DNA from 3 places in the Novosphingobium sp. FG137 genome. Region 2 is predicted to be linked to each of the others. Evidence: predicted binding sites of a transcription regulator. Region 2 holds the regulator's gene; each other region holds the start of a gene.
The links. The regulator LexA, encoded in region 2, represses DNA repair genes until DNA is damaged. The targets are predictions, from matches to a motif close to GTTCCNCNCTTGTTCT.
Positions count from the first base shown of each region.

Region 1: a site for LexA is predicted at 1,891-1,906, ahead of ACODS2_RS19005 (transcriptional regulator). Genes of this name have one in related genera too.
Region 3: a site for LexA is predicted at 1,549-1,564, ahead of ACODS2_RS09125 (ribonucleoside-diphosphate reductase subunit alpha). Genes of this name have one in related genera too.

Region 1 covers NZ_JBMDKN010000007.1:190,319-193,588, forward strand. Annotated here, with positions in the region: gene ACODS2_RS18990 (hypothetical protein) at 1-126, opposite strand, end outside; gene ACODS2_RS18995 (hypothetical protein) at 329-685, opposite strand; gene ACODS2_RS19000 (AlpA family transcriptional regulator) at 1,072-1,311, opposite strand; gene ACODS2_RS19005 (transcriptional regulator) at 1,357-1,767, opposite strand; gene ACODS2_RS19010 (hypothetical protein) at 2,169-2,513, shown strand; gene traL (type IV conjugative transfer system protein TraL) at 2,540-2,827, shown strand; gene ACODS2_RS19020 (type IV conjugative transfer system protein TraE) at 2,838-3,270, shown strand, end outside.
Region 2 covers NZ_JBMDKN010000005.1:435,219-438,488, forward strand. Annotated here, with positions in the region: gene moaC (cyclic pyranopterin monophosphate synthase MoaC) at 1-200, shown strand, start outside; gene ACODS2_RS16635 (molybdopterin molybdotransferase MoeA) at 197-1,408, shown strand; gene lexA (transcriptional repressor LexA) at 1,487-2,179, shown strand; gene ACODS2_RS16645 (ComEC/Rec2 family competence protein) at 2,173-3,270, opposite strand, start outside.
Region 3 covers NZ_JBMDKN010000002.1:726,685-729,954, reverse strand. Annotated here, with positions in the region: gene nadB (L-aspartate oxidase) at 1-742, shown strand, start outside; gene ACODS2_RS09130 (GlsB/YeaQ/YmgE family stress response membrane protein) at 859-1,101, opposite strand; gene ACODS2_RS09125 (ribonucleoside-diphosphate reductase subunit alpha) at 1,642-3,270, shown strand, end outside.

The sequences.
Region 1 (3,270 bases), on a different contig from region 2:
TATATCTGCTGTGAGATCGCCGAGCGGCATTACGCCAATTGAATGCAATCCACCTTTCAGCTCTTTACGCAGTGTCATCAGGTAAGGACTTGCCGGTTGTTCGATAACGGCAGCGCGATGCGGCATTCTGATCTCCGTTTCAAACCGCAGACTTTGCTCGCTTACTCAAACGGAGTTCGATGGATCAGGTTTCAAGAACCTGTGGTGTTATTTCTGTGCGCAGATCAATGCGAGTGGGAGACCGGCGCCGCGAGGATGATCATTCCATCCCGTCAGGGCGGCGGGAGCGGCCTTCCCCTTAGTGCCCACGCCTCTGCCTCCTCCCATGCTACTTGCGCGGTTCATCCGCCTTGCCGGTCCCTCTTACCGCCAACAACGCTTGCAGACTGGCAACAAAGCTCCCGTCACGCAGGGATTGTGGCGAGGCCACGATGCGACCGGACAAGTTCTTATCCAGCTGCGCGCAGTACGTGTCGCCTTGCACCGCCTGCATGCTGATCCGACCGCCGTCCGGGAATGTCACGCTTACATCGATCACAGCAAGAACCACCCCGTTCTCCATTGTGCGATCAATCGTGCATCGGCATCCATGATCGTCGCGCCTGTCCTGCAGAGCAAGAAGCACCGGCAGAATATCCCGTTCGAAGTCGGTCGCGACTCGAAGGAGACGGCGAAGGTCGAGCACGGGGTAGACGTAGGCACCGTACGCTTCCAGTCTGGTGGCGGGCGTCGAACTTCACCAAGGCCGAAAAAAAATGCCTGAATGAGACCGCGTTCGCCTTCCGGCGCGGAGCTGCTGGCCGATGCCTCGACATCACCGGCATAGGCCGCTTAAAATCCAATCCAGAGAAGGACGAGGCGGACATCATGGTCTTCATCCTCAGCTTCGGCTTGTCGAAGCCAAGATAGCGCACGGTGCACGCGAAGCCCCAAAGGCTTCTGGAAGCCGTCCCGCGGCGAACGCTGCTTCTCCTTCAGAGCTTCGGGATGAGGAGTATTGCCCAGCGGATATCGATAAACCATGCGCGCAGCCTAGCGCGAGGAATTCTGACGGAATAGACCACGGCGTGATCAGTTTGGAATTCGCGATACGGCGCGGATCCACTCATCAATTTCCGCTTCAACCCAAACTGCGCATTTGGGCCCCAGCGATCGTGACTTGGGGAAACGCCCTTCGCTCATCCGCTGATAGATGGCCGAACGACGCAGCCCGACGCGGGCCATCACTTCCGGCAGTCGAAGAAGTCGGGCCGGCGACACAGTTTCCGCCGACGGCAGGCAGGGCGTTTCATCTTGAGCTGAATGCGACATTGCTGATCTCGATTGTAAAGTTCGGTCCCCTCCGAACTCCTAGGCCTACCGTGAGAGCGACATGGCGATGTCGCGATTGGCGAAATCATCGATGTGCTTGGCAAGCATTCGCGCCACCAGCTGCGCCGTTCCGCCCGCCCACCGAGGCCGCAGATCCTCAATCCGACGTCCCAGAGTCCGCTGCAGATGGACAGGCAGGCTGGTGAAGAACTCTTCGAGAAATTCGCCCATCTCGCCATGCATCCACTCGCAAGCGAGATCTTCCTGCCCGGCAAGAGCGAGGATCATGCTGGCTCGCGGGTGAGCTCCACAGGCGGCAAGCACACGCGTTGCCTCGTCGAGCCCGATGGGCCGCTCACCACGCGCAACGCGAAGCAGGGTCTCGCGATGCATCCCGCTTTCATTGGCAATCTTGTGGCGTGGTTTTCCTGCGGCATCGATCGCATGGGCAAGCACGCGAGCCAGGCTTTCATTGGCGGGTCTGGCGGCGGCGGTTGGATGGTGCATGGCTGTCTCCTCGTTTCTGCAATGGTGCGACTCGCAGGCATATCGCGCAGCATGTCATGTAGGAAAATGAAAAGAACATAGACGGAACATCTCGTTTAAAGGCGAATCAGTTCCTCTATCCGATTCGTCGCCGAATCGTGGCGGACGTGACGGTATTCACCGACATAGAAAGACTGATTTAGCGCCATTATCGTCGGCTTGGAGCGTCGGGCGGGAAAAGATGTGTCCGTATCTGTCCGCCTCCAGCGGAGACCAGATTACCACTCTTTCCTACAAACATTTCCTAGATGCATGTGGAACACACAGCGAACGCAAGGACGCTGTGACCACCCCTCCAACCGGAGCTTCACATGCAGTCTCTCACCCTCCCCCGGCGCGTCGGCGTCACGGGTCTCGGCCCAAAGCACCTTGGCAGTGCCCTCAACATTGCCATCCCGGTCGCAGTCGCGGCGCTTGCGGCAAGCGCCGCCTATGCCGGCGCTGACACGACCTTCACCCCGGCCCTCACCAAGTTCACCGACTTTCTCGAAGGTTCGGGCGGCAAGATCATCACGGTTCTCAGCCTCGCTGGCGGCCTGATCGGTCTGGCATCCGGGCGCTTTTCGCTCGGCCAGGTCGCCGTTCCGGTGGGTGTCGGCATCGGTGTCGGCACCGGTGTTCCGATCGTCACCTCGGTCGTGACCGCGGTCATCTGAGCGCGGCAAGAGAAGGCGGCGTCGCCATGGCAGACCCTTACATCATTCCCCGGCGCCTCGATGACCCGGAGCTTATCGGCTTCTGGACCATCGACGAGTTCGCGGGAATGCTGGCCCCCTTCACCTGGGGGATCCTCACCCAGCATATCTTTATCGGCATCATCGTCGCCTTCGGCGCCTGGTTCGCACTGCGAAAGGCAAAAGCAGGACGCGCCAGCTCCTGGGTAGCCCATGCCGCATACTGGTATCTGCCTGCAGGATTTCTGGGCCTCAAGGCAACGCCGCCTTCTCACTGCCGACTGCTTGCCGGTTGAGGGGAAGCCCATGTTTTCCGACATATCACACGAACGTCAGCAATCGCTGCTACGCCAGCGGAACCTGTTCGCGCTCACCAGTGCCGGTCTCGGCCTCGCACTGGTCATCGCAGGGAGCCTTGCCGCCACCCGCGACCGTGAGGTTGTGCTGGTGCCGACCGTTCCCAAGCAACTCACGGTGAGCAGTGCCGGGGTCGAGGCCGACTATCTCGAGCTCGTCACCCGCGATGCCGCCCTTGTTCTCCTCAATCGCAGCCCCGAGGGCCTCGATTACTGGATGAACGAGATCCTGAAGCTGGCAGATCCCGCAAGCTATGGCCGCCTCAAGGCCGAACTCGTCCGGATCGTCGAAGAGCAGCGGGGCTCGGACGTCACCCAGGCTTTCGTGATCCGGTCGATGACGGTCGATCCCAAGGGTCTGACATCGGATGTGACCGGCACGC
Region 2 (3,270 bases):
TGGAGGACGGCGTCGAGGCCCGCGCCACCGCCTCGCTCACCGGCCGCACCGGGGTCGAGATGGAAGCCCTCACCGCCGTCTCGGTCGCGCTCCTCACCGTCTACGACATGGCGAAAGCCATCGACAAGGGCATGGTGATCGACGGTGTGCGCCTGATCGAAAAGCGCGGCGGCAAATCCGGCGATTGGCGCGCGCCGTGAGCCAACCGCAGGCACCGGCTCGCCCCAACCCGCCCCTTGCGCTTGAGGAAGCGCAGCGCCGCCTGATGGCCCTCGCCCCCGCGCTCCCTATCGAGCACCGCGCCACCGCCGATTGCCTCGGCTTCCATCTTGCCGAGCCGCTCGCAGCGCTGCGCACGCAGCCCGCTGCCGATGTTTCCGCGATGGACGGCTACGCCCTGCGCGCCGCCGATCTCCCCGGTCCCTGGCGCGTGATCGGCGAAAGTGCCGCTGGCCGGCCCTTCGCGGGCACTGTCGGCCCGAGCGAGGCCGCGCTCATCAGCACCGGCGCGCTTGTCCCCGCCGGCGCGGACATGGTGCTCATCCAGGAAGATGCATCGCGCGAGGGCGATACGCTCACCCTCACCGGCACGCCGCCCGAGCCGCCTTCCCGCCATATCCGCCCCGTCGGCATGGATTTCCGCACCGGTGATGTGCTGATGGCCCCCGGCACGAAGATCGGCGCCGCGCAGATCGCATTGGCGCTCACCGCAGGCCACGCCCACTTGCCCGTGCGCCGCCAACTCCATCTCGCGGTGATCGATGGCGGCGACGAACTTGCCGCACCCGGCGCCGAGCTTGCCGACCACCAGCTTCCGGCCAGCAACAGCGCCATGCTCGCCGCGCTTGCCACCCAGCCCGCTGTGCGGATCACCCGGATCGGCCCGGTACCAGACCGGCTCGAGGCGCTGAAAGCCGCGTTCGACGCCGCGCGCGATGCGGACGTCATCGTAACCAGCGGCGGCGCTTCGGTCGGCGATCACGATCTCGTCCGCCCCGCGCTTGCCGAACTCGGCGCAGAGCTTGCCTTCTGGCGCGTCGCGATCAAGCCCGGCAAACCGCTGCTGATCGCGACGCGCGGGACGCAGGTCATCCTCGGCCTGCCGGGCAACCCCGCCGCGGCCTTCGTCACCGGTTTCCTCTTCCTCCTCCCTGTCATCCGCGCCGCGCTGGGGGCTGCCGATGCAATGCCGCGCCCCATCCCCGCCGCGCTCAAGGAAGCCATGCCCGCAGGCGGCAGCCGCATGGAATTCCTGCGCGCCGTGTGGGACGCGGGCGAAGTCTCGCTCGACGGACTGCAGGATTCCGGCGCGCTGTCATCGCTTGCCCGCGCCAACGCCCTCGTTGTGCGCCCGGCGAACGAACCCGAAACACCTGCAGGTCAGTTTGTTCCTGTATACCTGCTGTAAATGCACGGAATTGCTTGACGACCTCTTTTTCGTTGCTTATTCGTTCCGCATTCGTTCACTAGATGGGAGTGCGCACGGATGCTCACGCGCAAGCAGCATGAACTGCTGACCTTTATTCAGACCCGCCTTGAGGCAACCGGCATCTCCCCCTCGTTCGAGGAAATGAAGGAAGCGCTCGATCTCAAGTCGAAGTCGGGCGTACACCGGCTTATCTCGGCGTTGGAAGAACGCGGCTTCATCCGCCGCCTGCCCAACCGCGCCCGCGCCCTCGAAGTGATCCGCGAAAGCGATGCGGGCGGCGCCAAGCCCGCGCAGCGCGCCACGGCGAGCACGACCGCCGCGCTCGCCCCGCTGCGCAGCCCTGCCCCCGCGCGCGAACCCGCCAACGATGTGATCGAGATCCCGCTGCACGGCCGCATCGCCGCAGGCGTCCCGATCGAGGCGATGGAAGGCACGTCGATGCTCCCCGTTCCTGCCGCACTGCTCGGCTCGGGTGAGCACTATGCGCTCGAAGTTTCGGGCGACTCCATGGTCGAAGCCGGTATCCTTGATGGCGACTATGCGCTCGTGCGCCGCACCGATACCGCGCGCGATGGCGAGATTGTCGTCGCGCTGGTGCGGGGGGAAGAGGCAACGCTCAAGTACCTGCGGCGCGAACGCGGCATGGTCCGCCTCGATCCCGCCAATGCGGCCTATGATCCGCAGTTCTACCAGCCACACGAAGTGCAGGTTCAGGGCAAGCTTGCGGGGCTCCTCCGCCGCTATCACTGAGTGGACGCAGGGTCCGGCCCTCCGGTAGCAACCGGGGCCGGACCTTTCCCCTTCCCCCTTGGCTGCCAAGGGGGAAGACGGTGGAACCAGCCGTGATCGCCTTGGGTTTCAGCGACCGTGCGCACCCGGCCCGATACGAGATCGATGGCCAGCCCGCCCGTCTGGCCCAGCAGCGCCCGATCAGCCTTCAGCAGCCGCGGCTTGCAGGCGCTTGGCAGGCGGCGATCCGCCACCACGATATCGGCCCGCGCGCAGGCCGCCGCGAGCACCGGGATCGCCACCAGGTCCTTGCCCCGCGCCATCAGCAGATCAAACCGCCGTCCACCCCGCACCAGCGAGACAGCACAGAAATCCGGGTTGCACCGCGCGCCCTTCCAGTCCTCCAGCGCCACCGCGTCGCCCGTCATTCCCGCGTTTTCCAGCAGCGCCGTGCGGGTATAGCTCTCCTCACGCACCGCGCGCAGCACAAGCAGGTCCGGCCCCTCACCAGTGATCCCCACATGGTGCCCATCACCTGAAACCAGCACATCCGGCGTGCGCGTCAACATCAGCGCCAGCACCCCCAGCGCGATCGGCACGAAGCCCCAGAGACGCACTCGCCCGCTCCACAACGCGATCCACAGCAACCCGCCGACGAACAGCGCGAATGTTGCGCCGCTCATCCCCGGCATCATCGTCACCGCACCCGGCTGGCCCGCCACCAGATGCGCGAGCCACAGCAGCAGTTCGAGCGACTTGCCCACCGCCCACCACGCCGGCGCGCCCAGCCCGACAAGGTCGAGCGCCAATGCCAGTGCGATGAGCGGCATCGTGAGCACTGTCGTGAGCGGGATCGCGATCACGTTGGCCGCCGCGCCGTAGAGGCCGGCGCGGTGGAAGTGGAACAGGCTGATCGGCATCAGCGACAGCTCGATCACCAGCCCCGTCATCAGCAGCATCGCCAGATTCCGTCCCAGCCGCGCGACCCGCCCCTCATGGCTGTGCGAGAGAAACGCCTTGGCAGGGGCAGACGTGCTGAACGCCACGATCGCGATCACCGAGGCGAAGCTCATCTGGAAGCTCGGCCCCAGCACAGCTTCAGGCCAGAGCAG
Region 3 (3,270 bases), on a different contig from region 2:
CCCGCGCGATATCGTCGCCCGCGCGATCGACCACGAGATCAAGCGGCTCGGGCTCGATTACGTCCACCTCGATATCAGCCACAAGGACCCGGAATTCGTCCGCGGCCACTTTCCCAATATCTACGAGCGGCTGCTCGGCCTCGGCATCGACATGACGAAGGAGCCGATCCCGGTCGTCCCCGCGCAGCACTACACCTGCGGCGGCGTCCTCATCGATCTGGCCGGCCGCACGGATCTCGACGGGCTCTATGCCGTCGGCGAGTGCTCGGAAAGCGGGCTCCACGGTGCCAACCGCCTTGCCTCCAACAGCCTGCTCGAATGCTTCGTGTTCGGCGATGCCGCCGCGAATGACATCCTCGCCCGCTGGGAGAGCTTCCCGGCCCCGCCCGCGCTCAGCCCGTGGGACGAGAGCCGCGTCTCGGATTCCGACGAGGAAGTCGTCATCAAGCAGAACTGGACCGAACTGCGCCGCTTCATGTGGAACTACGTCGGCATCGTGCGCACCAACAAGCGCCTCGAACGCGCGGCGCACCGCATCAAGCTGCTCAATGGCGAGGTCAATGACTACTACGGCAACTTCCGTGTGACGGCAGACCTGATCGAGTTGCGCAACTTGCTCCAGACCGCCGAACTCATCGTGAAGAGCGCGCGGGCCCGGCGCGAAAGCCGGGGCCTGCACTTCACCGAAGATTACCCCCAGACCCAGCCCGCCGCGCGCGATACGGTGCTGGTGCCTGGCTGAAGGCGGGCGGAAGGCCGCAGCGCGCCCACCCCGCCTGCATCCTTTCCGCGAACCACCCCACCTTCGTCATTCCCGCGAAGGCGGGAATCCAGAGCGGTCAGGCGCAGCCCGCGTCCCTACAAATGCCGCCCGATAAAGATCAGCACCATCGCGCCCAGCACGGAGGCGATGCACCCGGCTCGGCTCACCTGGCCGCCGTCGTTGCTGCCCCAGCCTGCCGCGAGGCCCGCCACCAGCGAGCCGGCGATGCCCAGCAGGATCGTGCGGCCAAGGCCCATCGGCACCGTGCCGGGATAGAGATAGCGCGCGGCGAGACCGACGAACAAGCCGCTGAGAATGATCGAGATAAGCTTGAACACGCTGCCGCTCCGCTTTTGCAACCGCTGCGACGCATATCGCGCGCCGTGCCCAACGCGCCAGTGGATAATCGGGTGGCAAACGTGGTGAAGGGTCTGGACAGCCATATTGTCCACAAGATCGGTGGACGGTGCTGAAATATTTTCGGGAAGCTCAGATTGGGACTTGAAATGGCCGTTTCCACGCGCGTCGCTGCACTGCAGCATGACTGTCATGACGATGAAACGAATCGTACGTGCGACGAGCCGAATCCGTAATGCGGTGTTTACCCTCTTGTGTCTGATTCCGGTTGAGGCACTATGGGTAGTGGTCGGGTCCCGGGGGAACCTCTAAACCTAGTTTCAGTGGCGCAGCGGGCAGTTAGCTCGCGGCAACGGTGGCTGTATCGCCGCCGACCTTGGTCTTGACCTTGCAGCGGGCGCCCGCGCGAAGCCTTGGGAGAATGAAATATTCTCCTTTTGTTCCGCAAGGCGTATGATGGATTTCGAGGGCCCGATTCGGTTTGATCCGGGGGCCGCTCAAAGATGAACAGGGGTTGCGGCGTGGATTTCAGGACTGGTGACGGCGTCGTTGAGCAGGACGGTACGGGTCGTGAAGATTTCGGCCAGAGCGAGCTGGGCCTCACCAGCGGCCCTGCCCCGGCAGATGGAAAGGCGATTGGCATGAGTGCGGATGATAAGGGCAGCGAAGCGCTGGTGGCGGCGATGGCCGCAGGCGCTGCAGGCGCGCTCGCCGCAGCGGCGAAGCCGGCGTCCGATTCCAAGACCATCAACGCGCGCCGCTTCACGATCGCAACCGATCACGCGCGTGACGCCCTGCTGACGGATTTCGGCAAGGACACGCTCGACGACCGTTATCTGCTGCCCGGCGAACGCTATCAGGATCTCTTCGCGCGCGTGGCCGACGCCTACGCCGACGATCAGGATCACGCGCAGCGGCTCTACGACTACATCTCCAAGCTGTGGTTCATGCCCGCCACCCCCGTGCTTTCAAACGGCGGCACCGGGCGCGGCCTCCCCATCTCGTGCTACCTCAACTCGGTGTCTGATAGCCTCGAAGGCATCGTCGGCACCTGGAACGAGAACGTCTGGCTCGCCAGCCGCGGCGGCGGCATCGGCACGTATTGGGGCCAGGTGCGCGGCATCGGTGAATCTGTCGGCCTCAACGGCAAGACCAGCGGGATCATCCCCTTCGTCCGCGTGATGGACAGCCTGACGCTCGCGATCAGCCAGGGCTCGCTGCGCCGCGGTTCGGCCGCCTGCTATCTCGATGTCTCGCATCCGGAGATCGAGGAGTTCCTCGAAATCCGCAAGCCGTCGGGCGATTTCAACCGCAAGGCGCTCAATCTGCACCACGGCGTGCTGCTGACGGACGAGTTCATGGAAGCGGTGCGCGATGGCACCGAGTTCCACTTGCGCAGCCCCAAGGATGGCTCGGTGCGCGGCACCGTCGATGCGCGCTCGCTGTTCCAGAAGCTCGTCGAAACCCGCCTCGCCACGGGTGAGCCGTACATCGTGTTCAACGACACGGTGAACCGCATGATGCCCAAGCATCACCGCGATCTCGGCCTCAAGGTCTCCACCTCGAACCTGTGCTCGGAAATCACCCTCCCCACCGGGCGCGACCATCTCGGCAACGATCGCACCGCCGTCTGCTGCCTCTCCTCGCTCAACCTCGAAACCTGGGACGAGTGGAACAAGGACGACCGCTTCATCGAGGACGTCCTGCGCTTCCTCGACAACGTGCTGCAGGACTACATCGACCGCGCGCCGGACGAGATGGCCCGCGCCAAGTATTCCGCCATGCGCGAACGCTCGGTCGGCATGGGCGTGATGGGCTTCCACTCGTTCCTGCAGCTCAAGGGCATCGGTTTCGAAAGCGCCATGGCCAAGGCGTGGAACCTCAAGATGTTCAAGCACATCGCTTCGCGCGCGGATGAGGCATCGCTGCTCCTCGCGCAGGAACGCGGCGCGTGCCCCGATGCGGCGGACATGGGCGTTATGCAGCGCTTCTCGTGCAAGATGGCGATTGCCCCTACCGCGTCGATCTCGATCATCTGCGGCGGCACCTCCGCCTGCATCGAGCCAATCCCGGCGAACATCTACACCCACAAGACGCTCTCGGGCAGCTTCGTGGTCAAGAACCCCTATCTCGAAAAGCTGCTGCAATCG